3 regions of the Erwinia sp. HR93 genome follow, and region 1 is predicted to be linked to each of the others. Evidence: predicted binding sites of a transcription regulator. Region 1 holds the regulator's gene; each other region holds the start of a gene.

The links. The regulator CRP, encoded in region 1, controls carbon source genes, mostly activating them, when cyclic AMP is high. The targets are predictions, from matches to a motif close to ATGTGANNNNNNTCACAT.
Region 2: the regulator CRP is predicted to act here: its motif matches at 2,807-2,824, upstream of SFA31_RS05995 (glycine dehydrogenase).
Region 3: the regulator CRP is predicted to act here: its motif matches at 4,078-4,095, upstream of hpt (hypoxanthine phosphoribosyltransferase).

The regions. Positions count from the first base shown of each region.
Region 1 covers NZ_JAXUDP010000001.1:991,311-1,001,606, forward strand. The annotation lists gene nirB (nitrite reductase large subunit NirB) at 1-1,284, opposite strand, end outside; gene tsgA (MFS transporter TsgA) at 1,771-2,958, opposite strand; gene ppiA (peptidylprolyl isomerase A) at 3,284-3,853, shown strand; gene SFA31_RS04630 (YhfG family protein) at 3,961-4,131, shown strand; partial or broken gene SFA31_RS04635 (putative adenosine monophosphate-protein transferase Fic) at 4,121-4,640, shown strand; gene pabA (aminodeoxychorismate synthase component 2) at 4,671-5,234, shown strand; gene argD (bifunctional acetylornithine/succinyldiaminopimelate transaminase) at 5,321-6,541, shown strand; gene SFA31_RS04650 (YccS/YhfK family putative transporter) at 6,538-8,655, opposite strand; gene crp (cAMP-activated global transcriptional regulator CRP) at 8,713-9,345, opposite strand; gene SFA31_RS04660 (OsmC family protein) at 9,642-10,046, shown strand; gene SFA31_RS04665 (phosphoribulokinase) at 10,082-10,296, opposite strand, start outside.
Region 2 covers NZ_JAXUDP010000001.1:1,285,738-1,296,033, forward strand. The annotation lists gene mdcH (malonate decarboxylase subunit epsilon) at 1-417, shown strand, start outside; gene SFA31_RS05985 (hypothetical protein) at 602-1,207, opposite strand; gene SFA31_RS05990 (LysR family transcriptional regulator) at 1,710-2,642, opposite strand; gene SFA31_RS05995 (glycine dehydrogenase) at 2,927-3,268, shown strand; gene SFA31_RS06000 (SFCGS family glycine-rich protein) at 3,285-3,650, shown strand; gene SFA31_RS06005 (DUF4312 family protein) at 3,650-3,946, shown strand; gene SFA31_RS06010 (DUF4311 domain-containing protein) at 3,976-4,752, shown strand; gene SFA31_RS06015 (DUF4310 family protein) at 4,764-5,405, shown strand; gene SFA31_RS06020 (amidohydrolase/deacetylase family metallohydrolase) at 5,449-6,582, shown strand; gene SFA31_RS06025 (DgaE family pyridoxal phosphate-dependent ammonia lyase) at 6,566-7,681, shown strand; gene dagF (2-dehydro-3-deoxy-phosphogluconate aldolase) at 7,678-8,418, shown strand; gene SFA31_RS06035 (lactonase family protein) at 8,702-9,847, shown strand; gene SFA31_RS06040 (BglG family transcription antiterminator) at 9,873-10,296, shown strand, end outside.
Region 3 covers NZ_JAXUDP010000001.1:1,587,840-1,598,135, forward strand. The annotation lists gene SFA31_RS07320 (ABC transporter ATP-binding protein) at 1-153, shown strand, start outside; gene SFA31_RS07325 (substrate-binding domain-containing protein) at 133-858, opposite strand; gene SFA31_RS07330 (nuclear transport factor 2 family protein) at 1,014-1,403, opposite strand; gene SFA31_RS07335 (glucose/quinate/shikimate family membrane-bound PQQ-dependent dehydrogenase) at 1,639-4,026, opposite strand; gene hpt (hypoxanthine phosphoribosyltransferase) at 4,227-4,763, shown strand; gene can (carbonate dehydratase) at 5,013-5,675, opposite strand; gene SFA31_RS07350 (ABC transporter ATP-binding protein) at 5,883-6,809, shown strand; gene SFA31_RS07355 (ABC transporter permease) at 6,806-7,576, shown strand; partial or broken gene SFA31_RS07360 (pantoate--beta-alanine ligase) at 7,643-7,819, opposite strand; gene panC (pantoate--beta-alanine ligase) at 7,889-8,743, opposite strand; gene folK (2-amino-4-hydroxy-6-hydroxymethyldihydropteridine diphosphokinase) at 9,358-9,837, opposite strand; gene pcnB (polynucleotide adenylyltransferase PcnB) at 9,834-10,296, opposite strand, start outside.

The sequences.
Region 1 (10,296 bases):
AAAGCAGGAACAAATTTGCGCGCTGTCTGGCAGTTTATCAACGCCGATGGCGGGCTTACCGCTGCCGGAATGAGATGGCAGAATCAACGAATCAGGGTTTTCCGGCAACTCAATGGCGTTGAGCATAAGCTGCAGCAGGTTGCCATAGTCGCTGGTATCGCCGACTAATACCGCGCCGAGCAGAGTTTTATTGTCTTCACTGACGATGAGACGCTTATAAACTTCTTTATTCTCATCCAGATAAATATAACTGCGGCAGCCCGGCGTGCGGCCGTGCGCGTCGCCAATACCGCCAACGTCTACGCCCAGCAGTTTTAATTTGGCGCTCAGGTCTGCGCCTTCAAAGGCATTGCTGTTACCAAGAAGGTGATCAACGGTGACCTGCGCCATTTTATAGCCCGGTGCGACCAGGCCGAACATGCGGTTATGCCAGCTTGCGCATTCACCGATAGCGTAAATATCCGGATCGGAAGTTTGGCAGTTATCGTTAATCACAATACCGCCGCGCTGAGCAACGGCCAGGCCGCATTGCGTCGCCAGTTTATCGCGTGGGCGAATACCGGTGGAGAAAACGATAAAATCGATTTCCAGTTCGCTGCCATCGGCAAAGCGCATGGTTTTCCGCGCCTCGCGGCCTTGCTGGACGATTTCCTGCGTGTTTTTACTGGTATGAACTTTCACGCCCATACGCTCAATCTTGCTGCGTAGCTGCTCGCCGCCCATGCGATCGAGCTGCTCGGCCATCAGCATTGGTGCGAATTCGATGACATGAGTTTCGACGCCTAAATTCTTCAGGGCGCCTGCGGCTTCCAGGCCGAGTAGGCCACCGCCGACAACGGCGCCGCGCTTACTGCGCCGGGCGCAGGCTTCGATGGCGTTAAGATCTTCGATTGTGCGGTAAACGAAGCAATCCTGAGTATCCGAGCCTTTAATCGGCGGGATCCAGGGATAGGAGCCGGTCGCCATAATAAGCTTATCGTAAAAGACCGTCCGCCCCGCGCTGGAATGAATGACTTTTTCCTGGCGATTAATAGTAATCGCCCGCTCACCTACCAGCACCTGTACGTCATGTTTAGCGTAAAAGCCTTCACGAACCAGCGTTAATTCTTCAGCGGTGTGATGAGAGAAGTAGGAGGAGAGGTGTACGCGGTCATAGGCTACGCGAGGTTCTTCGCAAAAGACAGTTATCTCAAACTGCCCCGGTTCGGCTTTATCAAGGAGCTCTTCGATAAAGCGATGGCCGACCATGCCGTTACCGATAATAGCGAGTCTCATTTTGCTCATTTTTGCCTCGATTTCTTTTTTATTACTGCCTACCTTAACGATTCAGCCTTAGTGATTATTGATTTAGATCAAATACGACTTTACATACTCCCTAATGAGTATGCATTTGATTTCACTGACATTATGTAACCAACGGAAAAGGTTGATTTTTAACCTTATGGTAATATTTTGAATTTATTACGCGGTTGCCCAGGATTGGGCCCCCATGAATGAAACTCAGGGTATTACGATAAGGCTGGCTTATTTATATGGGCGGTTAATTGGTAAATGCAGTTATGAAGGAAAGGGGCGTTTCGATTGCGCAGTGGGCCAGCGAGGCGGTGTTATCGCTAACGGGAACTCGCTCTACGGGCGCGGTTTTCACTCGGCTCTCGCTTTGATTTACTGCCTTTGGAGGTAAATGCCAAAGGCAGGTAATGGTCTTAGTGTGAACTTGGGTATCCCCGAAAAGGGGAAATTCACGCGGTCTTCTCTCAGAGCGAATTTTTACTGCGGCTCGGATGACGTCACGGCGTTAACGCGATGGCGAGAAACAAGGCCAAGAAGCAGACACATAATAAAGACTACGGCGTACAGCCCGTTAGCCGTTAGCAGCGCCGCATGCGGGCCGTAGTGTGCGACGATAGGGCCAGTAACGATAAATGTCAGCATGGTACCGACGGTGCCGCAGGTCAGTATAAAATTAACCAGCTTTGGCGATGGTACACGCGTTTGCTGTGAGCCGAGCGTAATAATAGAGGTATAGATAGCGCTGGAGAAAAAGCCCAGAGCAAGGATATACCACGCCATATGCGGCGCGGTGCCTATAATAAAGCAATACATGAATAGCGTTGCCAGAGCCGCGAGGACGGTAAGAATTCGCTGCAGATCGAAAAAGCGCAGGATTATGCTGAAGGCCCACATGCCAATCATGTATGACATCCAGAAGTTACTCACCAGTCTACCGGCTTCATGTAAGTCCATCCCCAGCCCTTTGGCGTACTCCGGCACCCATGAGATAAAGCCCAGTTGCCCCAGGATATAGCAGAGCGCGGCGATAGAAAGAAACAGAACGCCCGGCCCCCATTTTTCTTTGGCGATCGGCTGTGCATCGCCCTCTGTGCACCGACCCAGTGCGGGAAACTCGCAGCCGAAGGTGAGTAAGAAGATAGCCACATACAGCAGGCCGATGCAGACATAGACCCAGTACCATTCGATATGTCTGGCCAGCAAATAAGCCGCGATTATCGGGAAGACCATGCCGGCCATGCTAAAGAATGAATCGGTAAACAGCAGGCGCTGTCCGCGCTGGCGCCCCTCATAAAGATGCGTAATTAAAAACGTCCCAATAGACATCGTAATACCGCTTACCACGCCCAAAATGAACATTGCCGCGGAAAAAATCGCCAGGTTACGGCCAAAGATAAGCGCTACCAGCGCGAGTAGCATTAATAAAAAGCCGAAACGTAGCTGCGTTCTTAACGGCACGATTTCCATCAGCCATGCGTTTAAAAAGATAGAAATGAGAATACCGGTGTTTAGAAAAGTAAAGGTGTTACTCATGCTTGATACCGGCAGCCCAAAGGCCTCTGCGATATTTCCCATTACCATACCGGTGATAATCACCAGCGCGCCGGTTAACCCGTACGAAAAGAAGCTGATCCAGGTAAGCCTAATACGGTTGTTGTTGGTCATAAAAATCCCGTTTGTGACGCGTATATAGGGGCGGTAGCGCGAGGCTCCGTCATCCAGAGAGAGTGGAAACGTTCTAAAACGCTGAGACCATGAATTCTGCGCGCTGATTTTAGACATTAAAGTGATCTGTTTAAATGTTTTAATGCCCTTACAATGCAACTGATGAGATGTATCGTGAGGTATATCTCGTATTGTTCTTATGGAAATGAGGTAATGAAGTATTGGTTCGCTTAACTTTGCGTAAATAATGGTAAAAGTCTGGCGCGCTTCGATCGCTATCTTTAGAATCAATCGATTCGCTCGTTCATGTTAAGGAAGCCTGTCCATGCTGAAATCAACTCTGGCCGCTACCGCTATGTTGACCCTCTCTTTATTTTCTACCGGCGCGCTGGCGGCAAACGCGAACCCACACGTTTTGCTAACTACGTCTGCGGGAAATATTGAGCTGGAACTGGAGAGCCAGAAAGCGCCTGGTTCGGTGAAAAATTTTGTCGATTATGTGAATAACGGGTTTTATAACAACACAACCTTCCATCGCGTTATTCCAGGTTTTATGATTCAGGGCGGCGGCTTTAACGCTCAAATGCAGCAAAAACAACCTAACCCGCCTATCAAAAATGAGGCCGATAATGGCCTGCGTAACATTCGCGGCACGATCGCGATGGCGCGAACGGCGGAGCAGGATAGCGCTACCAGCCAGTTTTTCATTAACGTAGCGGACAATGCGTTCCTCGATCACGGCCAGCGCGATTTCGGTTATGCGGTTTTCGGCAAAGTAGTTAAAGGAATGGATGTGGCGGATAAGATTTCTCAGGTTGCGACCCACGATGTCGGCCCGTATCAGAACGTTCCCAGCAAGCCTATCGTTATCCTATCCGCTAAAGTACTCCCCTGATTTTTAGCGCGTAGGCTTATTTCGCTTACGCGCGCCTCTCCGGCATTTTCCCCCATTGCTGCTTATACTTCAGGCAGGTTGCATACTTTTGTGCACATGGGGGGAAAATGACGAAAAAGCCGACCGATAAACAAAAGTCCCTAATCTGGATGCGCGAGCGCGGCCGGAATTTCCGCGCGAGTTGCCTGCTGGAAGGTATTGTGCTGCCTGAAGGTTGCCCTGATGAGAATACGGTACAGAGCGCGCTGGACAGGTTAAGGAGACACTATGAGCGATAAATTTGGTGATGGCGGCGATCCTTATTACTGGCCCGGTATTCACGTATTACGCAACCGGCTGGATATTCGTGAAAGCCGGCGCCTGGCGCAGGCCGAACGTGAAATCACGCCGCTGCGCGTCGCCACGCTGGAGTTAGGTCCGCAGCGCCGGGGGCTGCCGCACCTGTGCGCCATTCATCGCCATCTATTCCAGGATATATATGACTGGGCCGGTGAGGTGCGGGAAGTCGATATTTACCAGGATGAGACGCGTTTTTGCCACTTTGAATATATTGAGAAGGAAGGTAATGCGCTTATGGAAGCGCTGGAGGAAGAAAACTGGCTTGATGCTCTGCCCGCCCCGAATTTTCTTTGAGCAGCTCGCCATTCATGCAGGGTACCATCTCGACTGGCGCGATATAGAGGTTGAGTCATGGCGCAGCGCCAATCAGCGCGCGGCGCTGGGCGAACTGGCGCCGTTAACGGAGATTTTCAGCAAGGTTGTCAGCGGGATAACTGAAAACAGGTAAAATGGCGCAAAGCATTATTGCGGAGCCGCTATGTTATTGCTGATAGATAATTACGATTCGTTTACCTGGAATTTATACCAGTATTTTTGCGAGCTGGGTGCCGATGTCGTCGTAAAACGTAATGACGCGATTGGTATTGAGGATGTTAAGAGCATAGCGCCGGCAAAAATTGTTATTTCTCCCGGCCCTTGTTCGCCCACTGAAGCGGGTATTTCGCTGCCAATTATTCAACATTTTGCGGGAAAGCTCCCCATCCTCGGCGTTTGTCTTGGACATCAGGCTATTGCGCAGGCTCTCGGCGCCCAAGTTGTGCGGGCGCAGCGGGTGATGCACGGAAAAACGTCTGCCATTAATCACTCCGGAAAAGGCGTTTTTACCGGGCTGAATAATCCACTGACGGTAACTCGTTATCATTCACTGATTGTTGAACCGGCGACGCTGCCGCCTGTGCTTGAGGTTACCGCCTGGAGCGAGGATCGGGAAATTATGGGGCTGCGCCATAAGCATTGGGATCTTGAAGGCGTGCAGTTTCATCCTGAGAGCATCATGAGCGAGCAGGGCCATTTACTGCTTAATAATTTTCTGCAACGTTAATTTCATTTGCCCTTTTTTGATAATTTATTCATATTTTATGATTATATTTTCATATTGCTGAGGTGGCGGTAATGAGTGAGTCCGCGATGGAAACTGGGGAATACTACCCGGGAAGGGAAGTGTTTGACGAAGTCATTATGTCGGTTTATGCACCGGCGCCGTTTATTCCGGTAACCGGGGAGGGCAGCCGCGTCTGGGATCGCCAGGGTAACATGTATATTGATTTTGCAGGCGGTATCGCGGTTACGGCGCTGGGGCATTGCCATCCTGCGCTGGTCTCGGTGCTGAAAAACCAGTGCGAAAGGCTGTGGCACGTCAGCAATGTCTTCACCAACGAGCCGGCCCTGCTTCTGGCTCGCCAACTGATTGCCGCGACGTTTGCAGAGCGCGTGCTGTTTATGAATTCCGGTACCGAAGCGAATGAAACGGCGTTTAAGCTGGCGCGCCGCTGGGCGATTACGCGCCATAATCCTTATAAAACCAAAATTATTGCGTTTCACAATGCGTTTCATGGACGTTCGCTGTTTACGGTCTCGGTAGGCGGACAGTCGAAATATTCGGATGGATTTGGGCCGAAGCCTGCCGATATCGTGCACGTTCCTTTTAACGATCTCCATGCCGTGCAGGCGGTTATGGACTCACACACGTGTGCGGTAGTGGTTGAGCCGATTCAGGGCGAAGGAGGGTTAACCGCCGCTGAGGCTGATTTCCTGCGCGGCCTGCGCGCGCTGTGTGACAAACATCAGGCTCTGCTGGTATTTGATGAAGTACAGTGCGGGATGGGGCGCACTGGGGAGTTATTCGCTTATATGCATTATGGCGTAACGCCGGATATTCTCACCAGTGCCAAAGCGCTGGGCGGCGGTTTTCCGGTGAGCGCGGTGCTGACAACCGCCGATATCGCCTCATCGTTTCACGTGGGATCGCACGGTTCCACCTATGGCGGTAATCCACTGGCCTGCGCCGTAGCGTTAAAGGCGCTGGAGATAATTAATACTCCGCAAGTGCTACAGGGCGTCCAGCGTAAGCGCCAGCGCTTTATTGCGCATCTTCAGCAAATTGGGGAGCAGTTTGATGTTTTCTGTGAGATGCGTGGTATGGGGTTATTGGTCGGGGCGGTGCTGAGTTCGCCGTATCGCGGGCGCGCGGGCGAGTTAGTGAATATCGCCGCTGAGTCCGGCGTCGCTATCCTGAGCGCTGGCTCAGACGTATTGCGCTTCGCGCCTTCTTTAATCATTAGCGACGATGAGATTGAAGAGGGGATGCGCCGTTTCGCGCAGGCGATAGAACGGTTTATTCAGGGCTAATCGGCCTGGCTTAGACTTCGTACGGACGGGTTTTCGCCCCCCAGGCGCCGCTTTAACCATATGCCGTGGTGGGGGCGCTGGCGCCACGCGATAGATGAAATTGTGTGCATCGCATTTAAATGGCCTAGCACGCGCTGAAGATGCTGCTCCAGCGTGCTGAGCGGTCCACTGTTAAGCATATCCATTGATTCCAGAATATTGGCGCTGTCGGTTTCACCTGGTTCGTCGTACTCCAGGCGCTGCTGGCAGCGCTGAATCGCAATCTCGCAGGATTCCAGATAGCGCTGGGCAAGCGCGGGCTCTAGCAAAGTATGTTCGCGCGCCAGCGTCGTCATCGCATTAATATGCTCGACGATAAATTGACTGTGGGTCACCCAAAGTTTCATATCGGTCAGGTAGCGGGTATTGAATCCGGGTTCCTGCATTGCCTGATTGAGCGAATTATATAGCGCATTATGCGCCTGGTTTACCCGCATACGTTCGTATGCCAGCGGCCCTGGCTGTGGGTTGACGCTTAAAATCAGGCGGATAGCCTGCTGGTCTTCCTCCAGCGTGTCGTGTGCGTTCTGGCGCAGCAGGCCGCTTTGCCACTGCGGCCACAGCCATACCATGCCACCGAAGGCGATGAGACAGCCGATAAGCGTATCCACCAGCCGCGTCATAATAAACCGATCGCCGTTCAGCGAGAGAAGTTGAAGCGTATACACCGCCGTCAAGGTAAAACCTACCGTTGCCAGCCCGTACTGCTTGCGAATAATCAGGTAGCCAATCAGGGTAATGAGTAGCATGCCCAATAGCATATAGCCCTCCGGCACATGGAAATGCAGCGTGACGGCGGCTACCAGCAGCCCGGCCATAGTTCCGCCCGCCCGGTGAAAAATACGCACCCGGGTCGCTCCGTAACCGTTTTGGGTGACAAACATAATCGTCATTAAAATCCACCAGGGTTTAGGCAGATGCAGCGCGCTGCCGAGCAGACTGCCTATTGCCAGCATAACGCCGGTGCGGGCCGCGCTGCGCAATGCCGTAGATTTTAGCGATAGATAATTTTTTAGCGCGGGGAAGAGCGGCAGGCGGCGCTCTCTGTCGGCCATAAGATTACGTGCGTATAGCGGGCGCTGGGTGCGCAGCACGCGGGCGATGCGGCTGAAGTGGTAGTGGCAAAATTGCCCAACCGGATTATCCGGGTGTTGTCGGGCGATTTTGGCCAGCGCAGATAGCGGTTTTTCCATGCTAAAGCGGCGGGGATAGCGATGATAAAGAATGTCATCCGCCAGCACTCGCAGCCGGGAGGCGACGATTTGAGCGTTCCAGCGAATGACCGCCTCAGCGTGGCTCTTCTCGATTAACTTTTGCACTTCTTCCGGTTGATGCAGACTGACAGAGATGTGCTCCTGCAAATCGAGCCCGACCTGGAAGATGCGCAGCAGGCGCTTGTAGTCACTTTGCTGGCTGCCGGTGGAAAGCATATGAAGCTGCTGGTAGCACTGGCTTATCAGGTCAACGACTTTCTGCTGGCGCGTCAGCAACGGCGGCAGCGCTTTCTCAGGACAGGTGTGCTGCGTCAGCAGGCTATATTTCGCTTCACAGTAATTAGCCAGCTCGCGATACAGCAAACTGAGCGTTTCACGCAGCGGCTGTTCACGCCACAGCCAAAGCCAAAAGCGATTAAACAGTCCGTACCAGGTGGTACCAAGCGCGTACAGCAGCATGGGTTGCCAAACCGGCATGTTTCCCGCGAGGCTGAGCGTAAAAATAGCGGCCACCATTGAGGCAGGAAATAGCCTTGCATGCAGTGAGCTGATTTCCGCCGTTACGCCCAGAAGCAGCGCCATGCCGAAGAAGATGGCCGGCAGCGGCACATTTTCTCGCATCAATAATTGCACGATCAGACTGCAAGAGGCGAATAGGCAGCCGCCAACGATAAGTCGTTTAAAAAAGCGTTTATGAGGGGTATCCAGCCCGGCCATATTGCAGCAGGCGGGAACTAATGAAAAAAGTAGACCAAGACGAAGGTTACCCAGCGCCAGGCCGACGGCAACCGGCAGACATAGCACCAGCGTCTGACGCAGCGCGTAATTGACTTCAGGGTGATAAATCAGTCGGCGCCACATATATAACGACCTGAGGTATCGGCGCGGTGTGCGTGATAACACGCCGCGCCGCCGCGTTTAGCGCGTGCCGTAGACGACGATAGTTTTGCCGTGCGCGGATATCAGGTTCTGATCTTCGAGCATTTTTAAAATGCGGCCGACGGTTTCACGGGAGCAGCCCACGATTTGCCCGATTTCCTGGCGGGTAATTTTTATCTGCATGCCGTCAGGATGCGTCATGGCATCAGGCTGCTTCGCCAGGTTTAGTAGGGTTTGAGCAATGCGGCCGGTAACGTCCAGGAAAGCAAGGTTACCGACTTTTTCAGAGGTGACCTGCAGGCGACGCGCCATTTGTGATGAGAGGCGCATTAGAATATCCGGATTAACCTGGATTAACTGACGAAAATTTTTATAGGAGATTTCCGCGACCTCGCAGGCACTTTTGGCCCGAACCCAGGCGCTACGCTCCTGCCCTTCCTCAAAGAGGCCCAGTTCGCCGATAAAATCGCCCTGATTAAGGTATGAGAGGATCATTTCTTTGCCCTCTTCATCTTTAATCAGTACGGCCACGGAGCCTTTCACGATGTAGTAAAGCGTTTCGGCTTTTTCACCCTGATGGATGAGCGTGCTTTTGGAGGGATACTTATGAATGTGGCAATGAGACAAAAACCATTCGAGAGTCGGGTCTGTTTGCGGTTTGCCAAGCACCATGTGCGGTTATCCTCTGATTATAAACTGGCATCTGGAAGAGGCGCTTATGCTTCTCCCAAACGTGGTAAACGAGTTCTGCGTTTTAAATGGGAAGGGGATCAGAACAGCCTGTTATCAGTAAAGTTTTTACCTGAATGACCTTCACTACGACGCAGCAGTATCCGGTCTGTTTTAACATAGCTTTTCACCAGTGTCTCTTCTTGTCTCGTTTCAGCTTGACGCAGGTCGCCTTCTGTTGCCAGTTTCGCCCCTGACGCTTACTCTGTGGGGAAGCGTAATCTAACGGAGCGTACAAAATGCAGGCACGAGTTAAATGGGTAGAAGGGCTAACATTCCTCGCCGAATCCGCCTCTGGTCATCAGGTTTTGATGGACGGTAATTCAGGAGACAAGGCGCCAAGCCCGATGGAAATGGTATTAATGGCGGCCGGAAGTTGCAGCGCGATAGATGTGGTTTCTATCTTGCAAAAAGGGCGCCATGACGTAACCGATTGTGAGGTTAAACTTACGTCCGAGCGCCGTGAAGAAGCGCCGCGGCTTTTCACGCATATTAATCTGCACTTTATTGTTACCGGGCGCGGGCTGAGGGATAACGCGGTTGCACGTGCGGTTGAACTGTCAGCCGAAAAATACTGTTCGGTTGCGTTGATGCTGGAAAAGGCGGCCAATATTACCCATTCATGGGAAGTGATTGAAGCCTGATTAGACGCTGCGCGTCTTTAATAAGGCGCGCGATTTTAGTTGATTCCCCGGTCTTCAATTAACCGTTTCACCAGCGGTGTCATGATAAGCTCCATTGCAAGCCCCATTTTCCCTCCCGGCACTACCAGCGTATTCATGTGAGAAATGAACGAGCCTTGCAGCATAGCCAGCAGCCAGGGGAAATCGATCTGCTCCAGGTTACGAAAATGAATCACCACCAAACTTTCGTCCAGTGAGGGGATCGCCCGGG
Region 2 (10,296 bases), 290 kb from region 1:
GGCGAACGTGCGCTGGTGAAAGGGGCGAATAAAGTTCGCCGTCTTGCGGTTAGCGTGCCGTCGCACTGCGCGCTGCTCGATGCGCCCGCGCAGCGGCTTAACGAGGCCTTTTCCTCGGTCACGCTGATGCGTCCGCGCTGTGCATATCTCAGCGGGAGCACTGCGCGCGTGCTCTGGCAGCCCGAACGTATCGCCGACGATCTGGCCTTTAATATGGCGCGTACCGTGCACTGGCATGATGCGATGGCTGCGGCGGAAGAGCGCGATGTCGGGCTGTCGATTGAGATGCCGCCCGGCGGCGTGCTTACTTGCCTGACGCGCCAGGCCATAGTGCGTGGCGAAGAGTCTATCTCCCTGGAACGCAGCGGCTGTGATGTCGCGGTCCATCTCGCGCGTCAGCTTCGCGCCCGGCGCTGATTCCTTCCTGCTCCGACGTGGCGTTAATCGCCGCGTCAGTACCATTCTTCGTTGAATAAGCCGGTTCATAAAAAAATAAGTGGATGATTACGTGTGGGAGCTATTGGCAACAATCATAAATTGATGGTGAAATTTCAGGGGCCTTCCTGAAGAAGGATAACCGCTGTTGCTGGTTGGCACGTTTTTAATATCGGTGTTGGAGATTCATTATTTGTCTTTTATGAGTGATAACTTTATTTCTTTCAGTGAATATTAACATGAGTATGCTTAATATTTGGTAGATATTGTCTACCCTGAACTGATTAAGGAATAAACATTTATGTGAACTGACGGTTTTATGGCATAACCCAAGCCTTCGTGCAATGAAGTTTATATCTCTCCCCTGTAGTATATAGTTGATAATTACCTTCTGGGCAGGTGTTATTTTTATATTTATTATGTTTTCATTGTTAATAATTCTTTGGATGTTATTTTTTATATTATTCTGCGACTGGCGTTTATTAGAAAAGAATAATGAATTCTTTCTAAGAACAATATCACCATCAATATCATTCCTGGATATAGAAAGTGTTTTTATATTTGTTGAGTTAACAAGTTTGAATAGTTCTGAAAGGTGTGCTGAATTATCAATAATAACAATGATTAAATCGGTGGTGGCAGGTATAGATAATGAATCTATATCTTGGGGTTTGGTTAATATAAAATTATATAAATTGTATTCCTTGTGCAGTAGTGCATTTATGCCCATCAAAAAATATTGATCATCAGAGATGAGTTGTATATTCAACATTATTATGCCTGTAATAATTTTATGTAGGAAAAACAGAAGCATTTCTAGGTTAAAAAACCACCGGGAGTATATGGATTTGTTTCTCCCTGGTCAAACGGTGCGTATAATGTTTATATCGATCGATAGAATCTGCATGATAGGAGTTAACTATTATAGATGATATTAATGAACGCTGGGTTTATGTTTGTATAATATATTAATTGCTGTTTTTCGATATCCAAATTGGGTTAATACCTGATTGACAGGTCTGCAATATCAATACTTGTGTGATAAATATGCTTACGTTCATATGTTAGGCATTATGAATTAAATTCACATAGTACAAGATTCATGATTTTAGGGTGCGTAATAAAACGTGCAAAAATCTCACGTCAATTGTTTTAGATGAATAATTTAATAAAGAAGTTTTACTGACTATTACAGTATGGTTGTTACAAGATATGGTGTAAGTTGCCAGCCGCCTGGCTCAGTAATGGTGGCAACCTGCGCGGGTCTGCCAGCGTTATGCTTTATCAGCGGCAAGCCTTCTGCGTGCGTACATTCGCCCTTCTGCCGCCAGTGCCAGCAAATTAGGATCGTGTTCGCGGTTACGTGCAAACACAATCGCAATGCGCTGGCGCATTTGATAAGGCTGAGCCAGTGGCAAAAGCTGAACATCGCTTTCATACACTTTTTTCATCCTTCCCGGCATTAGCGCCAGCCCCACGCCAGCCTGCACCAGGCTTAGCATTGAAAATATATCATTCACCCGCATCACGATATCCGGTTCAAAACCGGCGATGTGAAAAGCTTCCTGAAACCCCGCATACGTGGCGAAACCTTCCGCCAGAGAAACAAATTTATGGCGGTTAAATTTCCGCAAATCGGCGGGCTCACTGGTATCCAGCGTCAGACTCGCCGGCGCTGCGAGGCAAATATCGTCTTCAAATAGCGGCAGAACTTCCAGATGGGCGCGATCGACATCGTTTTCCTGCAGAGAGATTAATACTGCGTCAAGAGAGCCTTCATCTAACATACTGAGAAGTATTTGGTTAGAGCCCATTGTTAAATCCAGCTCTAACTGGGGGCGGCGCAGCTTCATTCCCATGATGAGTTGAGGGATGGTTTCGAGCGTAAGCGAATAGAGCGTGCCGATACGTAAGCGCCCCTGGTCAATGCCTGCGATGCGTCGGGTTTCTTCCAGCCCGCGCGCCAGCGTTTCTGTAATCTCGTTGACATATTCCAGCAGCGTGTGGGCGGCAGGTAGCGGTACCAAATTTCGCCCCTTATGATGAAATAAAGGACAACGAACCTCTTCTTCCAGAGAGTGAAGCGCGCGATGTACGCTGACGCCGCTTATTCCCAGCGCTTCTGCCGTGCGCGCGATATTGCCTTTTTCCATAAAAAGCGTAAATACCGCCAGTTTTCGAAACGTAATGTCGTTAGTTATCTGCATCATCAGGGATACACACCGGTAATTTGGCGCTCATGGTAGCAGGAAAAGTGCGCCGGGTCGCAAAACCTGCTTTGCGCTTTTTAGCGACTCGTGCGGTCTGTTTTCTCGATTCAGCGTGATCAACTTCACACAAAAGGCGTATTTACGGTTAATACCTGTGAATTATGTGGACTAGATCACTCTTAGCCGCCCCATTTCCACTTTGAAGTGGAAAACAACTCGCTACAAACCTTTATCGGTTCCCGATAGTTTTATAGCCATCCCAAGATAACAAGGTATGTAGCGTGGAAAACGGAACAGTAACAAACAACGATACCGTCGATCGGACAGCGGAAATCGCGGAGTTAGGCGAAAAGATGCTGGCCTGGACGAAAGATTTGCTCAAGCAGCACGACATTGTCCCTAACGCCGTTCAAGAGCAAATGCTGAGTTCCCACGTGCGGGCTATGGCGCTTCGCTCTATCACCGGTGAGCCGTTACCTGAAGTGGATGCCAGCCTGTTTGAAGAAATTTCACAAGATTCAATGAATCTGGCGAAGCAGGTTGTGGCGAAATTCGGCAACCTTCCCGTTGAAGAATCCTGGCTGCTATCGGTGCATTTCGAAGTAGCAAAAGACAATATTTAAGTGAAGGAGTGAAAAAATGGAACAGATTTTAGTCGTGATTGGTGACCGTCTGGGTAAAGGTCAGAAAGTGGCTGAAGGCGTAGAAAAAGCGGGCGGCCGCGCCATTGTTATCCCGGGCGTAGCAGCAGATATGAAACTGGGCGATGTCATGAAAGCAGAAAACGCGACTTTCGGGATCTCTTTCTGCGGTAGCGGCGGCGCGGGCGCTATCACCGCTCAGACTAAATACGGCTACAAAGCTAAATACGGTATGCGCTCAGTAGATGAAGGCGTAACGGCCATCAACGAAGGCTGTAATGTTATGGGCTTTGGCTTTATGGACAAAGAAGAGCTGGGCGAGCGCCTGGTTGAAGCCTGGAAGAAGAAGTACGGCAGCGCATAATGAAAGAGCACTTCACCAAGACGGTGAGAGTCTCTGGCAAAGGTGATTCGAAAGCGAAAGCCTTTGCCGATGCCCTGAGCCACGTACAGGGCGCGGTGATGAAAGCCTCTCCCCATATTTTACTGCGCATCGAGCCACAGGATGTGGCGGTTGTTCATGCGCACGTAGCGGTGCGTAAAGAAGCCTTTCTTTTCTTCTTTTTACGCCGGGAGCGACGAGCATACCGCGTCGAACTGGATGTTACCGTACAGGTAACGGCCATTAACCTCGACAGCGTGGATTTTGTCGCACAGTAACCATATAACATTCATACAAGGGCAGAGTGATGTTCTTAATAATTTTAATAAAATCGCTCATCATCGGCGCGCTGGTCGGCGTAGGTGTGGGCGCAGGGGCGGCACGTATGTTCCATGCCCCGACGACCCAGGGTATGGGCGCATTTCGTACACTTGGGGAACTTAATTCCTGTGAAGGCGATCCCGCTTCTCACTTCTCTTTCGGCCTAGGTTTCTTCTTTAATGCCTGGGCTTCTTCCGTTGCTGCCGGCGCATTCACGCAGGATGTCGATCACCGCGTAATTCCGCACTGGGCGGCTGCGGTTCTGATGATTAAAAATCGCAACGTAGCGGAAACCCTGCACGATCCGAGAAAAATGGCGCTGGCTGGCGGCATTATCGGCATGATAGTCGTGACCTTCCTGAATATGACCGCTTCATCCGTTCCTGAAGCACTTCAGGTGACGGCGGTAAAAGTGCTGGTACCTGCGGCGAACCTGCTGGTCAACACGGTGATGCCGGTGATTTTCTGGCTGGCGGCGATTGATGCGGGTAAACGTTCTGGCTTCTGGGGCACTATTTTTGGCGGCCTTGCGCAACTCATTATGGGGAACGCCGTACCGGGCCTGGTGCTGGGGATCCTCATCGGTAAAGGCGTCGAAGAGAGCGGCTGGAATCGCGTCACCAAAATCATGATGGGTGCAATTATTGCGCTGTTTGTGCTGAGCGCCTTCTTCCGCGGTTTCGATATGAAAATGCTGGAATCGTTCCATATGGGCGTGCCGAACTGGCTTGACCTGATTCATAACGCGATGAGCGGCAAATAAGGAGCTGAGAAATGGAAGAGAAAAAAGGTTTCTGGTATGCCGACTGGTCGTTTCCGTTCTTTGTCGGCCTGCTGTCAGCCGGGATTTTTGCCGGTACCCATATGTACTACCTCTATGGGATCGGGGCGTTTAACGAGGTGGCTTTCGTCGCCATGCTGAAATCCGGTATTGATACCGGCGTTTACGGTGCCGTTGCGGCATTTGGGGCAAGCTTCCTGTTTGCTCGTATCATTGAAGGTTCACTGGTTGGGATTCTGGATATCGGCGGTGCTATTCAAACCGGTATCGGGCTGGGCGTTCCAGCGCTGCTGCTGGGAGCAGGATTTGTTTTCCCCGTTGCGAATTTTGCGGCCTCGCTGGTGACCGGCTTAATCCTGGGATTGGCCACCGGTTATATCATCATTCTGGCGCGTAAATTTACGGTTAACCAAGGCGGCACTACCTACGGTGCCGACGTAATGATGGGCGCGGGTAATGCTTCCGGGCGTTTCCTGGGGCCGTTGATTATTCTGAGCGCGATGACGGCATCTATTCCTATCGGGCTGGGATCGCTGTTTGGCGCACTGGTGTTCTATATCTGGCAGAAGCCTATCACCGGCGGCGCTATTCTGGGCGCAATGCTCTTCGGTTATTTCTTCCCAGTCGCTATCTAAGTATCACGGGCGCTTCGGCGCCCGGTTAATTCAGGAGTAACCCATGTTTGATTTAATCCTTCGTCAGGCCCGCCTGGTGGATGAGCGTATCGTCGATATCGCTATCCAGGACGGGAAAATCGCCGCGTTGGGTGAGGTAACGGGACCGGCTCGTGAAGAGATAAGCCTTGCCAATAAAGGCTATATCAGCGCGGGTTGGATTGATTCTCACGTCCACTGCTATCCTAAATCGCCGATTTATCACGACGAACCAGACAGCGTGGGCGTAGCCAGCGGTGTGACCACGGTTATTGATGCCGGCAGCACCGGCGCCGACGATGTGGATGATTTTTATCAATTAACCCGTGCTGCGACAACGCAGGTTTATGCGTTGCTTAATATTTCTCGCGTCGGGCTCATCGCGCAAAATGAACTCGCCGATATGTCGCATATTGATGCTGAAGCCGCCGCAGCGGCGGTGAAGCGTTTCCCCGATTTTATCGTGGGCTTAAAAGCGCGGATGAGCAGCAGCGTGGTGGGCGAAAACGGCGTGGCGCCGCTGGCGCGTGCGAAAGCCATCCAGAAAGAAACCGGCGGATTACCGCTGATGGTGCATATTGGCAATAATCCGCCCAACCTGGATGAAATCGCCGAGCTGTTAACCTCGGGCGATATTATTACCCACTGTTACAATGGCAAGCCTAACCGCATTCTTACGCCGGAAGGCCAACTGCGCGCGACGGTAAAACAGGCTCTGGCGCGCGGCGTTCGGCTTGATGTTGGGCACGGTACCGCCAGCTTTAGCTTTGCCGTGGCGGAAAAAGCGATCGCCATGGGCATCCTGCCGCAGACCATCAGTTCTGACATTTATTGTAAGAACCGTATTAACGGGCCGGTACACAGCCTGGCTGCCGTCATGTCGAAGTTCCTCGTCGTAGGGATGACGCTGCCGCAAATTATTGATTGCGTTACGCTGCATGCCGCTGAAGGGCTGCATTTGTCGCACAAAGGCCGCCTGGAAGTTGGCGCGGATGCCGATCTGACGCTCTTCACGCTGCAGCATCAACCGGTGCTGATGACCGACGCGGAAAACCAGACGCTGCAGGCAGAGCAGCAGATCCTGCCGCTGGCTGCCATGCGTGCCGGGAAGTGGTTTACAACCGAACAAGGAAAAGCCGAACATGTCTTCAATCTATGAGAAATATAATTTAAAACAGGTTATTAACGCATCCGGACGTATGACGATCCTCGGCGTCTCTACGCCGCGCCCTGAGGTGGTGGAAGCGGTGAATACCGGCATGAACCACTATTTCGAAATGAAAGATCTGGTCAATAAAACCGGTGAGTACATCGCAAAATTACTGGGCGTAGAAGGCGCGACCGTGGTCGCCTGCGCCTCGGCAGGCATTGCCCAGTCTATCGCGGCAGTACTGGTAAAAGACGATGACTGGCTGCTGGAAAACCTGCACGTTACGCCGGTAGAAAATAATGAAATTGTGCTGCCGAAAGGGCACAACGTGAATTTTGGCGCGCCGGTTGGCACGATGGTGGCGCTGGGCGGCGGCAAACTGGTAGAAGCGGGCTATGCCAATGAATGTTCTCCTGAACAGCTAGCTGCGGCAATTACGCCGCGCACGGCGGCGATTCTGTACATTAAATCTCACCACTGCGTGCAGAAAAGCATGCTTAATGTGAAACAGGCGGCAGAAGTGGCGCGTAGCCATAATCTACCGCTGATTGTTGATGCGGCGGCGGAAGAAGATCTGCAGCGTTATTATCACGACGGCGGCGACCTGGTGATATACAGCGGCGCGAAAGCCATCGAAGGGCCGACCAGCGGGCTGGTTATCGGTAAGAAACAGTACGTCGAGTGGGTAAAACGTCAGGCGTATGGCATCGGGCGCGCAATGAAAGTGGGCAAAGAGGGGATCCTTGGTCTGACTTGCGCTATCGAGCATTATTTGACTGCGACGAAAGAGAGCGGTCAGCAGATGGTCGATAAAATGACGCCGTTTATTGAATCACTAAATACTCTGAAAGGCGTCAGCGCTCGGGTAGTTTGGGATGCGGCAGGGCGCGATATTGCGCGTACCGAAATTAAATTTGATGAAGCGGCGACCGGCATTGCGACCGGCGATCTGGTTCAGGCGCTGAAACAGGGCGAGTACGCCATCTATTTCCGCGGCTATAAGGCCAATGAAGGCATTATTGAAGCGGACGTGCGCAGCGTTAGCGCGCAGCAACTGGACATTATCTATCGCCGTATTAAAGAACTGACTGCAGGAGAAACAGCATGAAACTGACCCCTAATTTTTATCGCGATCGCGTATGCCTTAACGTACTGGCAGGTTCTAAAGCCAATGCTCAGGCCGTTTATGAAGCAGCGGAAGGTCACGTGCTGGTTGGCGTGTTATCGAAAAGCTATCCGGACGTGCCGAGCGCGGTGACCGATATGCGCGAATATGCCAAACTTATCGATAACGCGCTGTCCGTAGGGCTGGGTGCCGGCGATCCGAATCAGTCTGCGATGGTTAGCGAAATCTCACGTCAGGTGCAGCCGCAGCACGTGAATCAGGTGTTCACCGGCGTGGGTCCGAGCCGCGCGCTGCTTGGCCAGAATGAGTCCGTGGTTAACGGCCTGGTTTCACCGACCGGCACCGTGGGTATGGTGAAAATCTCCACGGGTCCATTAAGCTCTGGCGCGCCGGACGGCATCGTGCCTGTCGAGACTGCGATTGCGCTGCTGAAAGACATGGGCGGCAGCTCAATTAAATATTTCCCAATGGGTGGTCTGAAGCATCGTGATGAGTACGTCGCCGTAGCGCAGGCGTGTGCAAAACACGATTTCTGGCTGGAGCCGACCGGCGGTATCGATCTGGAAAACTTTGGTGAGATTCTGAAGATCGCGCTTGATGCTGGCGTAAGCAAAGTGATCCCGCATATCTATAGCTCTATCATTGATAAAGCGAGCGGCGATACGCGCCCGGAAGATGTACGTAAACTACTGGCTATCACCAAACAACTGGTAGGCTAAACGCGGTGTTTAAAGGCCATCTTCCGTGGGGAAAGTGGCCTGCGTTAAAAACGGAAGAGGAACGGTTGTGTGAGATAGCGCAGCGTTCCTCTCTTTGCAGAAAGTAAAAAATCCAGTATAGATCAATAATCGATTGGCAAACTGTGTCAGGCTAACCGACCGACTTCTTGATATTCCGCCGTTTACTCTAACGCTGAGCGCCGTGCTGCTGCCTGAATCAGGCGGGCTACTCGCTTCTTCACCCTATGCTACCCGAGCCTCCAGCCCGGGAAGGAGACTGACGATGCTATTAAAAACAGTATTGCTGACTGCGGCGCTGGCAGCCAGCGCGCCGCTTATGGCGCAAACGCAATTTGCCTGGGTAGGAACATATCAACCTAACGGCGAAGGCGTTTACCGCTTTCAGTGGGATGCAAAAACCGGCGCGCTAAGCCATCGCACGCTGGTCAGTCAACTTCCTAACGCCGCGCAGCTAACCGCCTCTGCCGACGGGCGCACACTTTACGCAGGCAGCGAGGCCAAACCAGGCATTATTCAGGCGTGGCGTATCGGCGCAGACGGCGCGCTTAGCGCATTGAATCAGGTCTCTTCCAAAGGCGATGGTCCGGTATATCTCACATTAACGCCGAATGGCCGTCATCTACTGGTCGCCAACTATATCAGCGGCTCCGTTACGGTTTTGCCGGTGAAGGCGGATGGCAGTTTGGGTGACGCGACCGACGTACAGCAGCATCAGGGCGAACCCGGCGCGGCGAAACCCGCAGCGGCGGCTGAAGGCAGCTTTGCCGTTAGCGATCATAACGGGCCGCATGCGCACATGATAGCCGCCGACCCGCAGGGAAAATATGTGTTTGCCACTAATTTAGGCCTGGATCGTATTTATCAATATCGTCTGGACGATACCGCCGGCAAACTTATTCCAAACTCGCCGCCGTGGATCCCGGCCTCATCGGCGGGAGCTGGCCCGCGCCACTTTGTATTCTCATCGCAGGGCGACCGACTCTGGCTGGTTAATGAGGAAGCATCAACGCTGACGGGATATCGCCTGGACAGAGCGACGGGAAAGCTGCATGAAGAGCAAAGCTGGAATACCCTGCCGGCGCGCTTCAAAGGCACCAGCTTTGCCGCCGGCCTGGCGCTGAGTGACGATGGAAAACAGCTCTATGTTGCTAATCGATTACACAATAGCATTGCGCATTTTCGCGTTAACGGCGATAAGCTAGTCTATCAGGAAGAAATATGGACGCGTGGCGACTACCCGCGCACGATAACATTGGCTCCCGGCGGGCGCTGGCTATATGCCATGAATCAGCGCAGTGACAACATTACGCGTTTTCGGGTTCTGCCGGAGAGCGGCAAACTCCGCTTTATTAACGATTATACGCCTGTCGGAGGCCCCTCTCAGATGGTGATAACGCCGCTGCGCTAAGAGGTTTTTATCAGAGGAAACAGAAGTGCGATTCCCGAATCAACGCCTGGCTCACCTGTTTGAGCTGCTGCAAAATGAGCCCCTGCCTCAGGACGAGCTGGCTCGTCGGCTCGGCGTGTCTACCCGAACCGTGCGTGCGGATATCACTGCCCTGAACGCGCTGTTGCAGCATCACGGTGCGCAATTCATCCTAAGCCGTGGCGAAGGTTATCGACTCAACGTTGAGGATGAACAGCGCTTCGCTGCGCTGCGGGCCGCGCCTGCCCGGCAGCAGCGTATCCCTCGCACGGCATCCGAGCGGGTTCAGCATCTGCTGGTGCGCTTTTTAACCTCGGCCTTTTCGCTCAAGCTGGAAGATTTGGCCGAAGCCTGGTTCGTCAGCCGCGCCACGTTGCAGAATGATATGGCGGAGGTTCGTGAGCACTTCAACCGCTACAATTTGACCATTG
Region 3 (10,296 bases), 600 kb from region 1:
CTATTGCCAGAGGGAAAATGGCTGGCAGGAGAAACGCCGGAAATCGTAACGGAGAAACATCTGCTGGACGCCTACGGCGTGCCGGTTCGCACCCTGACGCTGGAGAATTATCCGCGCCAGGTGATAGCCCCTTTATTCACCATCGAGCGTTAAAAAGCCTGCCTGACGTAAAAATGTCTGCCCGTCGGGGCCGACGATGAACCGCGCCAATGGCTCCGCGTTCGCATTTATCAGCGCCAGCTGGTATTCGCAGCGCGTCTGGAATTCATCGGGGATCGCGAGGATGCGCAGATCGTCGGTGTTTTCCAGCGCCTGCGCATAGTGCGCGTAGCCGATAAACAGATCGGTGAGGTTTTGACGAATCAGCCACGCGCTGGCGATTTCGCCTACCGGAACCGAAAGGGATTCCCTTCCGCCAACCAGCATCTGCGCCCTGGCTTTTAGCGTCAGCGCCGGGTAACGCGCTTCAAGCCGCGTGAACAACTGCCAGGTGTAATCTCCGGACGGATCGCAGCCGGGCGTTGAGGTGCCTAGGCGTAACGCCGGGTTCGCCAGCAGCGCCAGCCAGTCGGCGTTTTCGGTCTGCGCCGTTTTTCGTGCCGTCAGATTGAGACGATTAAAAGCAAACGTCTCTGCCGCCTGCGCGCGTCCGCTGTTTAGCAGCGTTTGCGGATGCAGTGTATTAGCCGATGCAAATAAATCGCAGCGCTCTCCGGCCTCTATGCGCTCACGCAGCAGGCCTGCCGGGCCAAAATCAATCTTAACGGGGATGCCCGTTGACGCGCTGAACTGCTGACATAAAGGAATAAATGCTCGCTTCAGGCTTCCGGCGGCAAGAATATACAGCGGCATGCTCATGTGAAAACCTCAAATCCATCACAGGCGTATCTTAACCTCCGCAGCGAAGAACGCCAGCCTTACCTGGCGTTACACCTTAAGGGTTTCTGGTCTTACCCCATCCCAACGCATTGACGATCCGCAACGGGTGGTGCACCAAAGCGGGATGGCCTGACCTAACGTCGGCTTCCCAAATCCCGGTCTTCCTCCGCTCCGCTTAGTGGATAAGTCAGTTCCTGGCAGCGGACGATCATTCCCTCGCAGAGGGTGAAGCGAGCAAATACATCTATTACCGCCTCGCTTGCGTCGGGTTTGACGACGCTCACCCGATGATGGGTCAACACTTCATTGCCATTTTCGGCAATGGCCTGTATTTCAATGCAAACGCTGCTTGTCGCCGCTTTAACAGCCGCCATATGCTGCACAAATCCGTCAAAGTCCAGCGATTTTCCATCAACCCACTGCTGGTAGTGAGGTGAGAAGTACTCTGCAATCAGGGTTTCATCATGCTCTGGCTGGCAAACTATTTGCTGTAGGGCCTGTTCAATACGCTGTGCTGCCTTCATCTTAGGTCTCCGGGATTTTCCGTGTTTGCTGAAAACAAAGATACTGCACTCTGTGGCAGGTATAATATCCACATTCAGCCATTCAATAGGGATAATCAGCCATTGTGATCCGCCTTTATACTCAGCCGCTTTTGCATCAGCACGCGCACAACACGCCATGGCATCAGCATTCTGAAGCACAGCGTTATGTGTTAGTTATCAGCAAAACGGGACGTTCGCGCGCGGCAATTACGGTTTAGTGCGCGTCATCGGGAAGCGTCCAGGCCACAATATAGTCGCCCATTTTTGTTCCGAAGGAGCCGTGCCCGCCCGCGGCGATCGCCACATACTGCTTGCCATTAACGGAATAGGTCATCGGCGTTGCCTGTCCGCCTGCAGGCAGGCGAGCCTGCCACAGTTTCTCGCCGTTGGTTACGTTATAAGCGCGCAGGTAGTTATCGGCCGTTGCACCAATAAACAGGACGTTGCCAGCCGTAGAAATGGGCCCGCCCAGCATCGGCATACCCAGCGTAAACGGCACTGGCACCGGCATCGGGAACGGCAGGCTATCGCGCGGCGTGCCGATACGTTTTTTCCAGGCAATTTGGTGTGTTTTCAGGTTAATGCCTGAAATATAGCCCCACGCCGGTTGCTTACACGGCAGTCCGAACGGCGACAGGAAGGGGTTAAGCGTGACGCCGTAAGGAACGCCGTATTGCGGCTGGATCCCGGATTCGGTCCCGCTACTTTGCGCGCCTGCCGGCGGCTCGATAGGGTTGCCCGGGCCGCGAGGAATGAGACGCGAGACAAACGGTAGCGCCATTGGGTTAGCGATCGCGACCTGGCGCTGAGGATCGACGGAAATCCCACCCCATTCGAACATGCCTAAATTGCCGGGGAAAACCAGCGTTCCTTGCTCTGAGGGCGGCGTAAAGGTGCCGTCATAGCGCAGGCCTTTAAAGATAATCCGGCATACCAGTTGGTCGTACATTGTGGCGCCCCACATGTCCGCATCGGTAAGTTTTTTCTCAGGACGGAAGGTCAGTTCCGAAAATGGCTGAGTGGCTGACACCCGGTCGCCCTTCGCGGCCCCCTGAGGAACCGGACGCTCGGGGGCAGGCACTACAAGCTTACCGTTGCGTCTGTCCAGCACAAACAGGTTGCCTGTTTTCGCTGGCGCATAGATAACCGGCACCGTGTTACCGTCTTTATCGGTGATATCTGCAAGGGTAGGCTGGGACGGTAAATCCATATCCCAAAGATCGTGATGCACCGTTTGATAAGACCAGACAAGCTTACCGGTAGTCGCGTTCAGCGCCAGAATAGAACTGGCGTAGCGCTCTTGCTCCGGAGTACGGTTACCGCCCCATATATCCGGCGTGGTAACGCCCGTGGGTAAATAGACCATATCCCGTTTGCTGTCGTACACCGCCGGCGCCCAGGAGTTCGGCGAGTTTTCCGTAAAGTGGTGCTCGTCAGCCGGGATCGCGTTGGGGTCTTTAGCGCCGGGGTCGAACACCCACAGAAGCTTGCCGCTGTTAACATCAAACCCGCGAATAACGCCAGACGGCTCCCGGTTGGAGAAGTTATCGGTGACGGCACCGGCGATAACAATCACACGATCGGTGACGATGGGGGGAGAAGTAGGTTCGTACATGCCCGGTTTTGTCACCGGCATATTACTTTGTAAATTGAGAACCCCTTTATCGGCGAAATCTTCGCAGGGCTTACCGTTATCCGCGTTCAGAGCAAACAGTCGGCCATCGTTCACCGGCAGTAAGATGCGGCGCGGGCAGGCGGCGATATTTTCCGCTGCGGCATTTTGCGGCGTGGCCTCATGATATGAAACGCCGCGACAGGTCACGTGCTGGAATGAAGGATCGGTTTTCAGGTGTGGATCGAAATGCCACTTCTCTTTACCATTTTCCGCATTGAGCGCGTACAGCCGTTGATGCGCGGTACATAAATAAAGGGTGTCACCGATTTTAATTGGCGTGACTTCGTTAGTGATTTCCCCGGGATCGCTCGGTAATTTCACATCGCCGGTACGGAAAACCCACGCCTGCTTAAGCTGATGAACGTTGTGCGCATTTATTTGCTTTAGCGGAGAGTAACGCTGCCCTTCCTGAGTGCGCGCATAGGCCGGCCAGTCTCCATCGTCGATATCGGTCTGAGCAACGGGTGTCGCGGAGGCGGCAGGCAGCGTGCCATTGATTTCCTGCGGATCGTGAAACCCTGCCCAGATTAATATACCGGCTGCGATCAGTAGGGAAACCAGCAGGGACGATGTAGCAGCAGAAGAGGGGAAAAGCTTACGCCGCACAAAAGGCAGTAGCAGCCAAATGCCAAAGAACACGAGGATATCGCAGCGCGGCGTCAGCGCCCAGAAATCAAAGCCGGCTTCGTGAACGCCCCAGAGCATGGTTCCCAGCAGGAAGAAAGCGTATAGCCACAGCGCGCCCGCGCTGCGGCGCCACAGCAGCACCGCGACCGCCAGCATGATAATCCCTGCGATAGGGTAGTACCAGGAACCGCCCAGCGAGGTAAGCCATACGCCCCCGCCCAGCAAAAACAGCCCTGTAACCAATGCGAACAGGGCCGATAGCAGCACTGCTTTCGACCGTCGCGATCTTCTATTTTCCATAATTTTTACACTCACACAGTTTTTGTATCAATGAATTATATATATTAACCATTGTGACATAATTCACAAAAAATGACGCATTCGGGAAGGGAAGCGCCGGGATGCGGTTTGCTGTTATACTCTTCGCTTTACGGTTCTCAGCGCGCAAATTACGGTTGCCAAAAGAGTTATCTATTAAATAAATCAGTTGGTTATATCAAATGAAACATACGGTAGAAGTCATGATCCCGGAAGGGAAAATTAAGGCCCGAATTGCAGAACTGGGTAAGCAAATTTCGGAGCGCTATCGCGATAGCGGGAGCGATATGGTGCTAATAGGGCTATTGCGCGGTTCCTTCATCTTTATGGCGGATTTGTGTCGGGAAGTTCAGGTGCCGCATGAAGTTGATTTCATGACCGCCTCCAGCTACGGCAGCGGGATGTCCAGCTCGCGGGATGTGAAAATCATCAAGGATCTGGATGAAGACATTCGCGGTAAAGATGTACTTATCGTTGAAGACATCATTGATTCCGGTAATACGCTCAGTAAAGTTCGTGAAATTCTGCGCCTGCGTGAGCCTAAGTCGCTGGCGATTTGTACGCTGCTGGATAAACCTTCCCGCCGTGAAGTGGACGTAATGGTCGATTACATTGGTTTTTCTATCCCGGATGAGTTTGTTGTGGGTTACGGCATCGATTACGCCCAGCGTTACCGCCACTTGCCCTATATCGGCAAAGTTATCTTACTGGATGAATAATATCTGGATCTCCGGCGAGCGGAGAAGTTACTGACGTTCCCGGATGACGGTAGGTGTTAATAAATAAGCACCAACGGAAAAGGTGTTTTCACTATATCCCCGTTACACTGGAATAAGTTATAAAGGCGCGGTAAAGGCATAGCTTTGAAGGCAAATAGTTAAGAGGGAGCGTTTCCCTCTTAATATAGCGCGAATACGCCTCAGGTGAGCGCGTGGTCGCCGGTAATTAAGCCCGCGGCGCTTATGATGTCATCTGTGGTTATGATGCGCGCGTTTTAGGTTAGACATGCCGTTGCGATATTGCTGCTCTAACGAAGCGCGGCTAATGGCAGTGACGTCAAGATCGCGCAGCAGGCCATCGTGGATGCCGTATACCCAACCGTGAACGGACACTTTCTGCCCGCGTTTCCAGGCGGACTGTAAAATGGTTGAGTGGCCAAGGTTATAAACCTGCTCCATCACATTCAGTTCGCACAGCGTATCCATGCGCTCTTCGGGCGGCAATTCTCCAAGCAGCGTACTGTGTTTAAACCAGATATCGCGGATGTGCAGCAGCCAGTTATCGATCAGGCCAAGCTCGGGGTTTTCTACCGCCGCCTGCACGCCGCCGCAGCCGTAGTGGCCGCAAATAATAATGTGATCTACTTCCAGCACGTCGACCGCATACTGGACTACGGAAAGGCAGTTTAAATCGGTATGGATGACAAGGTTGGCAACGTTGCGGTGGACGAAGAGTTCGCCAGGCTCCAGGCCAGTGAGGCGCTCGGCGGGAACTCGGCTATCAGAGCAACCGATCCAAAGAAAGCGGGGCTTCTGGGCTTTCGAAAGCTGTTCGAAAAAGCCAGGATCTTCTTCCACTAGCAGTTTGGACCAGACTTTATTGTTACTGATAAGCGTATCAATTGTTTTCATGTAAGGTTAACAACCTGTAACCAAAGTAGTTCGTTGAGGTAATATAAGGCAACTCAACTTTTTTTGAAACCTACTCGCCATACTTAGCATGATGAAAGGCGAAGCCGAAGGAAGCGAGGCTACTGGGCGCGCGTTCTGGCAGCGGCTGTCGCGTTTCAACATTCAGTGCGGGTAAACGACATACTAAGCAAGGGCAATCTCATTGTTATGACATATGCACTGGAACTGGAGCATCTGACAAAAACGTATCCCGGTGGCGTTCAGGCGCTGCGCGGCATCGACCTGCGCGTTGAATCCGGCGATTTCTACGCGCTTCTCGGGCCGAACGGCGCCGGTAAATCGACCACCATCGGTATTATCAGTTCACTGGTCAATAAAAGCGCCGGACGGGTTAGCGTATTCGGCTATGACCTGGATCGTGACGTCGTCAATGCCAAGCGACAGCTCGGGCTGGTTCCTCAGGAATTCAACTTCAATCCCTTTGAAACGGTACAACAGATAGTCGTCAATCAGGCGGGATATTATGGCGTGCCCCGGCGTGTGGCGCTGGAGCGCAGTGAAAAATATCTGAAACAACTCGATTTATGGGGAAAACGCAGCGAACGTGCGCGGATGTTATCCGGCGGGATGAAGCGTCGTCTCATGATCGCCCGCGCTTTAATGCATGAACCGAAGCTGCTGATTCTGGATGAACCCACCGCCGGCGTGGATATCGAACTGCGTCGCTCTATGTGGCATTTCCTTCAAGAGCTGAACCAGCAGGGGACGACGATTATTTTGACGACCCACTATTTGGAGGAGGCCGAAATGCTGTGCCGTAATATCGGTATTATTCAGCACGGCGAACTGGTGGAAAACACCTCGATGAAAGCGCTGCTGGCGAAACTTAAGTCCGAAACCTTTATTCTGGATTTAGCCCCCACGCAGGCGACTCCTACGCTGGAAGGGTACCGCTGGCACATGATTGATAGCGCAACGCTGGAAGTAGAAGTTCTGCGTGAGCAGGGCATTAATAGCCTCTTTAGTCAGCTAAGCGCGCAGGATATACAGGTGCTCAGCATGCGCAATAAAGCTAATCGGCTTGAAGAACTATTCGTTACGCTGGTTAATAATAAGACAGGAGCGCAGGCATGATGCAGCTTTATTGGGTAGCGCTAAAAAGCATCTGGGCGCGAGAAATTCACCGGTTTATGCGTATTTGGATCCAAACTCTGGTACCGCCGGTGATTACCATGACGCTCTATTTCATCATTTTCGGTAATCTGATTGGTTCGCGCATCGGTGAAATGCACGGCTTTAGCTACATGCAGTTTATCGTACCGGGGCTGATTATGATGGCAGTTATCACCAATTCATACGCCAACGTCGCTTCTTCATTCTTCAGCTCTAAATTCGTGCGTAATATTGAAGAAATGTTAGTAGCGCCGGTACCCACCCACGTTATTATCGCCGGGTATGTTGGGGGCGGCGTTGCCCGCGGGGTTTTTGTTGGAATGCTGGTCACTGCAATTTCATTGTTTTTTGTCCCTTTTCACGTGCATTCGTGGCTTTTTGTTGCATTGACGCTGCTATTGACGGCGGTGCTCTTTTCGCTGGCGGGTCTGCTAAATGCGATTTTTGCAAAAACGTTTGACGATATCAGTCTGATCCCCACGTTCGTCCTGACGCCGTTGACTTATCTGGGCGGGGTGTTTTACTCCCTGACGCTGCTGCCGCCGTTCTGGCAGGCGCTGTCGCGCTTAAACCCTATCGTCTACATGATAAGCGGCTTCCGCTATGGTTTTCTGGGCGTCTCGGACGTGCGTTTACTGATGACCGTGGGCGTGCTGATTATTTTTATCGCTCTCTTTTACGGGCTGTGCTGGTATTTAATCCAGCGAGGACGCGGACTGCGTAGCTAACTCTCCTGCGGCAGCCGCGACGCCTCACTGAATAGGTCCAGCGCTGCGCGTACTGGCGCACATTATCTATTCGATAAGTGAAACCAGCAGGTTATCAATCAGGCGCGCCTCGCCTAGCCAGGCCGCCATTAAAATGACCGCCTGCGTGCTGTGTGGGGTTAGTGACTGTAGTGTTATTGCGTCGCGAATAAACAGTGCATCGCTACGAAACCCCCGCGCATTAAGCGTTTGAGCCGCCTGGGCTTATAGCCCTGCGGCAGCCGCGACGCCTCACTGAATAGGTCCAGCGCTGTGCGTACTGGCGCACATTATCTATTCGATAAGTGAAACCAGCAGGTTATCAATCAGGCGCGCCTCGCCTAGCCAGGCCGCCATTAAAATGACCGCCTGCGTGCTGTGTGGGGTTAGTGGCTGTAGTGTTATTGCGTCGCGAATAAACAGTTCATCGCTACGGAACCCCCGCGCATTAAGCGTTTGAGCCGCCTGGGCGAGTAGCTCGTCGGTATTACGCGCCCCGGCATGCAATTGATCCGCAATATCCAGCATCACGCGATACAGGGTCGGTGCCCGTTTACGTTCAGCGCCGGTGAGATAGCCGTTACGCGAACTGAGTGCCAGGCCATCTTTAGCGCGCACGGTAGGTACGCCGATAATGTCAATGTCGTAGTTCATATCCGCAACAATTTTGCGGATTAGCGCCAGCTGTTGATAATCCTTTTCACCGAAGCAGGCGATATCTGGCTGAATCAGATTGAATAATTTACTCACGATGGTGGCAACGCCGCGAAAATGCCCGGGCCGATGGGCGCCTTCCAGCAGAGTTGATAGCTCCGGCACCTCAACGAAGCTCTGAGTTTCCATCTGCTGTGGGAAAAGCTCCTGTACCGCAGGTGCAAAGATCAGGCTAACGCCCCGGTGACTCAGCATCTCGCTATCCTGTTGCAGGGTGCGGGGATAGCGCGCTAAATCCTCGGTTTGCCCGAACTGCATTGGGTTAACAAAAATAGACGCGACGACGATATCCGCACGCGTTCTGGCCTCATCAACCAGGGCAAGATGCCCGTCATGCAGATTGCCCATGGTGGGCACCAGCGCAACGCGCTGATTATCGAGGCGCCAGCGGCGAATTTGCTGGCGCAGCAGCGGTATAGTTTCAACAATCAGCACGGTTTTACTCCTGTTAAAATGCGTTCATCGATGACACGGGCGCTGATATTTGGTTTGCCGCCATTCCCGACTGCGAGGTAAATGCCGCCGTCTGGCACCGGGGATTTTAGTCAACGCGTCTTCGATGTCTGACCGGCCGCCATCATTGGCCTTGAACAGCGCCCGCCGCTTAGTATCGCCGCCTGAGTATTAACGTTACCGGGTAGCGAAAGACTCACCTGCTTCAGTGTAGTCTGTACGCAAAAAAGCCATCCATGGACAAGAGATGCCGCGCGATATACCACCCGGAACAATACCGTTCAAACGCGCCAAACTTTCTTCTAAATCTTCCTCTGCTACGTTATACCTGATAGCCCGGCGTTGATGCCATCAGGCTACGCTGACATTCAAATAGCAACCAAACGATTGTTTTCATATCCCCGTTAAACCGGCCCGAAAAGCCGGTCTTTTCACCGCATTCTGTAATATCTGCTGGTAACGCGTACGTGACCTGCCCGGGCGGCGTAGGGTTACCAGAAAACACAAGCGTTGTGGAAAAGTTAAACGGGAAGAGAGGGATTGGCTTACGGGATGTGGATTTCCATAAATCGCGCCCGTTTAGCGGGTTAGATGAATCACCACTTTTTCGGCGGTGCGTCAGTGAGACGGGCGATACAGTTTTGCAGCGTTTCACCGTCAGGAAAGTAAAGCGTAGGGGCGATTTCGTACAGCGGCCACAGCATAAACATGCGGTTTTTCATATCGTAATGGGGCACGGTAAGCCGCGGCGTATCCAGGGTTAGGCCGCCGAACAGCATGATGTCTAAATCCAGCGTGCGTGGCCCCCAGCGCTCGGCTTTGCGTTCTCGCCCTTGCTCCAGCTCAATGCGCTGAGTACAGTCGAGCAGCGCTTCAGGGCTTAACTGCGTTTCCAGCGCGACGGCGGCATTTAAATAGTCCGGTTGATCCTGTGGCCCCAGCGGCGGCGTGCGCCAGAAGGAAGAGTGGGCGACAAGCTCACTATCAGGCAGCGTTTTCAGCGCGGCAATCGCGGCGCTGGCCTGCGCTAACGGCGAGGCCAGATTACTGCCTATGGCAATATAGCAGCGCGTCACGCCCGATCGCTGTGGGGAGAAGGGCGCTTACGGCGCGGGCGTTGACGGCGCCGTGCGGCAGGATCGCTGCCAAGCTTGCCGATCAACTCTTTTTGTTTTGGCGGCGGTGCCGCCTGGAATTCGCCCCACCACTGGGCCAGACGTAAAAGCTCCGGGTTGTTTTCGATTTCGGCGCGTAATTCCAGTAAATCATACGCCGCACGGAATTTAGGATGCTCCATCAAGCGCCACGCGCGTTTGCCCTGGCGCTTCGGCAGACGTAACTGAAGCTGCCAGATATCGCGTACCAGCGAGGTTATCCGCTTCGGAATCGCAATTGAGCGGCAGGCCTCGTCCAGCACTTCATTAGCCGCCAGCGCAAAGGCGTCGTAGTAGGCCAGTCCGCTTTCCTGGGTCAGCTTTTGCGCCATTTCCAGCTGGGGATACCACAGCATGGCGGCGAACAAAAACGCTGGGTTA